One region of the Streptosporangium sp. NPDC023963 genome, then DNA from elsewhere that is predicted to be linked to it. Evidence: riboswitches for the same ligand, from Rfam matches in the RefSeq annotation. Region 1 holds a riboswitch; the other holds the start of a gene.
The links. Region 1 has a riboswitch for glycine ahead of gcvP (aminomethyl-transferring glycine dehydrogenase). Riboswitches for the same ligand answer to the same signal wherever they lie in the genome.
Positions count from the first base shown of each region.

Region 1 (3,201 bases):
GCCGCCGTGGCCCGCTACTACGACGCCGAGGCGCTGGCCGTGGCCCGCAGCGTCGGAGCCCTGGCCGCCTTCGGCCTGCGGGCCCGCCATCTGCGAGCCGTCAAGGCCGCCGCGGAGCGCGAGGCCGGTCTGGTGGAGCAGGCCGTCGCCCCGCTCCTGCGCCGCCGCAGGCCCGGGGCCATCGACCAGGCCGACGAGACGGCCAGGGAGATCTCCGGCCTGCTGCTGGAATTGCACGCCTCCCTGCTGCGTTCCGGCGTTCGTGGGGCCCTGGGCCGGTGAGAACCTGACCAGGCACTCGTACCCCCACGAGTGTTACGTTGAACAAACCGGTCGGAATCCAGCGAAGACGGAGCAGCCCGTGTTGCAGATGGAGGTCGTGGGCGTTCGAGTTGAGATGCCCTCCAACCAGCCGATCGTCTTGCTGAAAGAGACGCATGGGGAGCGTTACCTACCTATCTGGATCGGCATGACGGAGGCCACGGCGATCGCCATGGCCCAGGCCGAGGAACCACCGCCCCGGCCGCTCACGCATGACCTGTTCCGCGACGTGCTCGAAGGGCTCGGGGTCCGGCTGAGCACGGTCAACATCGTCGCCCTGCGCGACGGCATCTTCTTCGCCGATCTCGTGTTCTCCAACGGGGTCGAGGTGAGCGCGCGCCCCTCGGACTCGATCGCCTTGGCACTTCGCACCGGCGCACGTATCTTCGCGAGTGAGGACGTGGTCCGGGAGGCAGGGGTGATCATCCCGGACGACCAGGAGGACGAGGTGGAGAAGTTCAGGGAGTTCCTTGACACGATCACGCCCGAGGACTTCGGCCGCGCGGGGTAGGAATTTCGGTGCATTTACGCTTCACGACGCGCCGAGTGGGGTCGTTGACTGGACTTGGCCCCAGTCCTACGGTGCAAGTGAAACCCGCGGTCGTGCGTAAACCCCCAGATCAGGCCGTGGGATGAGAGAAAGCCGGAGGTCCGCGTGGCGGTCAGCAGCGGCGAGGGTAGAAACGCCGATCAGGATGACCCGGAACGGCGCCAGTCGGCACGTCAGCGCGCGGGTGAAGAGGGTCTGCTGTTCGACGGGCAACCGGTGAAGGTGCCCGCCGACATCGGTTACCGAGGCCCCACGGCCTGTTCCGCGGCCGGCATCACCTACCGGCAACTCGACTACTGGGCGCGCACCGGCCTGGTCGAGCCCACCGTGCGGGCCGCCCACGGCTCCGGCTCCCAGCGGCTGTACGGCTTTCGCGACATCCTGGTCCTCAAGGTCGTCAAGCGTCTCCTCGACACCGGCGTCTCCCTCCAGCAGATCCGCATCGCCGTGCAGCACCTGCGCGACCGGGGCGTCAACGACCTGGCCGGGATCACCCTGATGAGCGACGGGGTGAGCGTCTACGAGTGCACCTCGCCCGACGAGGTCATCGACCTCCTCCAGGGCGGTCAGGGAGTCTTCGGGATAGCTCTGGGACGGGTGTGGCAGGAGGTGGAGGGCTCCCTCGCGGATCTGCCCGGCGAACGCGCGGAGTCGAGCGAGGGCCCTTTAGGAGATCATCAGGCCGATGAGCTGGCCCGCCGTCGCAGAGCACGACGAACCGGGTAAACTCGGACCTGCCACTGACCCTGTGCGGGAGAGACCCCGACCACGATCGGGGCGCCGAAGGAGCAACCTCCCCGGAATCTCTCAGGCACCCGGTACCGCACGGACGAGGCAACTCTGGAAAGCAGGCGCGCTCGCCAGGCGCGACTCACCGACGGTGCAAGCCTCCCGACAAGGGGCAGGTGAAGCTCTCAGGTCACGACCCGCACGACGGTCGTGATGACAGAGGGGGAGACCAGGCATACGCCCGCGCCCAGCGCCGGTCTCCACCCCGTCCCGGGAGGCTTCACCAATGACCGACCTGTCATCGCTCAGCGAACTCGGCTCCCCCGCTTTCGCGACCCGCCACATAGGGCCGGACGACGCCGGCCAGACCCGCATGCTGGAGGCGGTCGGATTCGCCTCCGTCGCCGACCTGGTCGCGGTGGCCGTGCCCGAGGCGATCCGCTCCTCGGAGCGGCTGAGCCTGCCCCCGGCGGCCGGGGAGTCCGAGACCCTCGCCGAGCTCCGGGTCCTCGCCGGGCGCAACACCGTGCTCACCTCGATGATCGGCCTGGGGTACCACGACACGATCACCCCGGGCGTCATCCGCCGCAACCTCCTGGAGAACCCGGGCTGGTACACCGCGTACACGCCCTACCAGCCGGAGATCTCCCAGGGCCGCCTGGAAGCCCTGATCAACTTCCAGACCGTCGTCTCCGACCTGACCGCCCTCGACGTCGCCGGGGCCTCCCTGCTGGACGAGGCCACCGCTGCGGCCGAGGCGATGACCCTGGCCCGCCGCGCGGGCCGCAGCCCCTCGAAGGTGTTCGTGGTGGACGCCGACGCGCTGCCGCAGACCAAGGCGGTGCTGCGCACCCGCGCCGAGCCGCTCGGCATCGAGCTGGTCGAGAGCGACTTCACCGAGGAGCTTCCCGAGTGCTTCGGGGTGCTCGTGCAGTATCCCGGCGCCAGCGGCAGGGTCCGCGACTTCCGCGCCATCGCCGACGCCGCCCACGCGCGCGGCGCCCAGGTGGTCGCCGCCGCCGACCTGCTGGCCCTCACCCTCCTGGCCGCGCCCGGCGAGCTCGGCGCCGACATCGCGGTCGGCTCCTCCCAGCGCTTCGGCGTCCCCATGGGCTTCGGCGGCCCGCACGCCGCCTACATGGCCGTCCGTGACGGCCTGCAGCGCCAGCTGCCGGGCCGCCTGGTGGGCGTCTCCCAGGACGCCGACCAGCGCCCCGCGTACCGGCTCGCGCTCCAGACCCGCGAGCAGCACATCCGCCGCGAGAAGGCCACCAGCAACATCTGCACCGCGCAGGTGCTGCTCGCGGTGATCGCCGGCATGTACGCCGTCTACCACGGCCCCGAGGGCCTGCGCAGGATCGGCCGTCGCACCCACCGGCACGCCGTCGTGCTGGCCGAGGGCCTGCGCCAGGGCGGCGTCGAGGTCGTGCACGACACCTTCTTCGACACCGTGCTCGCCAGGGTTCCCGGCCGCGCCGAGGCGGTCGTCGCCGCGGCCCGCGACAACGGGGTCAACCTGCGCCTGGTCGACGCCGACCACGTGGGCGTCACCTGCGACGAGAGGACCGAGCCCCTCCACCTGGAGCAGGTCCTGGCCGCCT
Region 1 covers NZ_JBEZZK010000020.1:35,450-38,650, forward strand. The annotation lists gene AB0F88_RS38140 (MerR family transcriptional regulator) at 1-282, shown strand, start outside; gene AB0F88_RS38145 (bifunctional nuclease family protein) at 362-832, shown strand; gene AB0F88_RS38150 (MerR family transcriptional regulator) at 1,067-1,597, shown strand; glycine riboswitch at 1,613-1,705, shown strand; gene gcvP (aminomethyl-transferring glycine dehydrogenase) at 1,887-3,201, shown strand, end outside.

Region 2 (3,201 bases), on a different contig from region 1:
TACGGCAGGACGGTGTCGTCGGGTTTGATCCGGTCGGCACCGGTGGCGTTCTCGTCGACGACGAAGCCGCCGCCCACCGAGTAGTAGACCTTCTCGCGGATCGTCTCGCCGGACTCGGACAGCGCGGTGAAGCGCATGCCGTTGGGGTGGCCGGGGAGCGAGATCTTGCGTTCGAAGACGAGGTCCTCGCCGATGACGAAGGGGATCTCGCGGGAGCCGTACAGGGAGAGGGTGCCGGACTCGCGCATGGCGGCGAGCCGCTCGTCGACCGTGTCGACGTCGACCAGCTCGGGCTTCTCGCCGGACAGGCCGAGCAGCACGGCCTTGTCGCTGCCGTGACCCTTGCCGGTCAGGCCCAGCGAGCCGTACAGGACGGCGCTCACCCGGGCGGTCTTCTCCAGGAGCCCGTCCTGGTGGAGGCCGCGGGCGAACTTGTGGGCGGCGGCCATCGGGCCGCCGGTGTGCGAGCTGGACGGGCCGATTCCGATCTTGAAGAGATCGAAGACGCTGATCGTCATCTGAATCCTTCCAGCGTGGACGGCCACGCGCGCCCAAGGACGCGCGTGGCCGTGACGCGAGGGGGGAGAGGCTTAGGACTCACCCGAGGTGAGCGCGGCGTACTCCTCCGGCGACAGCAGGTCGTCGGCGGAGCCCTCGAGGCGTACGCGGAACAGCCAGCCGTCGCCGTAGGAGTCGCTGTTGACCAGCGAGGGGTCGTCCACGACGGCCTGGTTGACCTCGACGACCTCGCCGGAGACCGGCGCGAAGATGTCGCTCACCGACTTGGTCGACTCGACCTCGCCGACCGCGTCACCGGCGGTGATCGTCGAACCGACCTCGGGGAGGATCTGCACGAAGACCACGTCGCCCAGCGCCTCGGCGGCGTAGGCGGTGATGCCGACGGTGAGGGTCAGGCCGTCATCGATGCCGGAGATCCACTCGTGTTCCTTGGTGTAGTGCAGTTCCTCGGGAATGCTGCTCATTTTTTCCTCCTGTAGAAAGGCAGTGCGACGACCTCGACCGGCTCGTGGCTGCCCCTGATGTCCACGGCCAGTCCCGACGACAGGCCGTTGTCCACGTAGGCCATGGCGATGGGCCTGCCCAGTGACTGGGAGGGCGCCCCGCTGGTGACCTCGCCGACGACCGTGCCGTCGCCGGCGACCACCACCGGGTACCCGTGCCGGGGCACCCTGCGGCCGGTCGCGATCAGACCGACCAGGCGGCGGGACGGCGGGACGTCCTTGCGTGATTCGAGGGCGGCCCGGCCGACGAAGTCGCCCGGCTTGTCAAACCTCACCACACGGCCCAGCCCGGCGTCGAACGGGGTCAGCCCGGCCGACAGCTCGTTGCCGTACAGCGGCATCCCGGCCTCCAGCCGGAGGGTGTCGCGGGCGGACAGGCCCGCGGGGACCAGGCCGTGCGGCGTGCCCGCCTCGGTGAGGGCGGCCCAGACCGGCTCCGCGTCCTCGGCCGCGACGAACAGCTCGAAGCCGTCCTCGCCGGTGTACCCGGTACGGGCGATGAGGGCCTCGCGGCCCGCGACGACGGCGGGCAGGCCGGCGTAGTACTTGAGCCCGTCGAGGTCGGCGTCGGTGAGCGCGCCCAGGATCTCCGCGGAGCGCGGGCCCTGGATCGCGACCAGCGCGTACCGCTCGGAGCGGTCGTCCACCGCGGCGTCGAAGCCCTTGGCGCGGCCGGTCAGCTCGGCGGCCACCCGCGGATAGTTGGAGGCGTTGGCGACGACCATGAACTCGGCGGGGGCGAGCCGGTAGACGATCAGGTCGTCCAGCACGCCGCCCTCGGCGTCGACGATCATCGTGTAGCGGGCGCGGCCGGGCTCCAGCGCGGAGAGGTGGCCGACCAGCGCGTGGTCGAGGGCCTCGGCGGCCTGCGGCCCGGTCACGAAGATCTCGCCCATGTGGGAGAGGTCGAACAGGCCGGCCGCCTGGCGGACCGCGTTGTGCTCGGCCGACTCGCTGCCGTAGCGGAGCGGCATCAGCCAGCCCGCGAAGTCGGTCAGCGTCGCGCCGAGGGACTCGTGCACGCCGCGCAGCGGCGTAGGTCGGGACATGTGCGCACCTCAGACAAGGGACAGATGAGAGCATCCTCCCCCTCTGTCGTCGGTGCCTGAGAGTTTCATCCGGGTTTTACCGGACTTTCACCTTCGGCGAGGCCGTGGGACCTGCTTTCCAGAGGGCACCTACCCGCACGGTCCTTTGCCTTGAGAGGTTCGCGGGGAGGGCTTGCTCCTTCAGGGGTCCTGGCCTGGGTGTCAGGACGCTCTCCCGCACGGGATTCATCGGTGTCAGCGGCCAGCCTAACCGCCCGAACCGGCCGAGCGAAATCCCCTCGCCGCCCCGAACAGGCCGAGCGAAATCCCCGCGCCGCCCCGATCCGCGCCGGTCAGGGGGTGGCGTGGCGTACCAGCGCCTCGAACAGGGCCGACTCGTCGTCGGTCTCGGGGTGCCACTGGACGGCGACGGCGAAGGGGTGGTCGTCCACCTCCACGGCCTCGATCGTGCCGTCCTCGGCGTGGGCGGTCACGGTCAGGCCCGCGGCCGGCCGGTCGAGGGCCTGGTGGTGGTAGTGGGCCACGTCCACGGTCTCGGCCCCGAAGATCTTCGAGGTCCGGCTGCCGGGGGCGAGCCACACCGGCATCCTGCCGTAACGGCCGGGAGCCGGGGCGTGCCCCGGGTGGCCGACCACGTCGGGCAGGTGCTGGTGCAGGGTGCCGCCCAGCGAGACGTTCAGGACCTGCATGCCCCGGCAGACGCCCAGGAAGGGCAGGCCCCGCTCCAGCGCCGCCCGGACCAGCCCCAGCTCCGCGTCGTCGCGGAACGGCCGGACGTGGCCGGTCCGCTCGTGCGGCTCCTGCCCGTACCGCTCCGGGCCGACGTCCCCGCCGCCGGCCAGGATCAGCCCGTCCAGCCGCCCTGCCAGGGTCGCGGGGTCGCCCGCCGGGGGCAGGATCACCGGCTGCCCGCCCGCGCGGGCCACGTGGTCGACGTAGTCGTACGGCAGGAGCGCGGTGGTCGTCTCCCAGACGGTGAAGCGTGCGGGTTCGACGTAGCAGGTGATGCCGATGACGGGACGGGACATGATCTCCTGTTTCGCCGCGCTTGCACCGAGGTCCTGGCGCCGTGAGCCCATCGTGCCCATCCCGGTGCCCTCCCGCACGTTACCGGCCGCGGCGGGCCGGAG
Region 2 covers NZ_JBEZZK010000002.1:1,037,402-1,040,602, forward strand. The annotation lists gene AB0F88_RS10540 (L-serine ammonia-lyase) at 1-518, opposite strand, end outside; gene gcvH (glycine cleavage system protein GcvH) at 591-983, opposite strand; gene gcvT (glycine cleavage system aminomethyltransferase GcvT) at 980-2,071, opposite strand; glycine riboswitch at 2,105-2,199, opposite strand; glycine riboswitch at 2,200-2,298, opposite strand; gene AB0F88_RS10555 (gamma-glutamyl-gamma-aminobutyrate hydrolase family protein) at 2,404-3,099, opposite strand.
Region 2: linked by a shared signal. The riboswitch ahead of gcvT (glycine cleavage system aminomethyltransferase GcvT) and the one ahead of gcvP (aminomethyl-transferring glycine dehydrogenase) in region 1 are both predicted to bind glycine.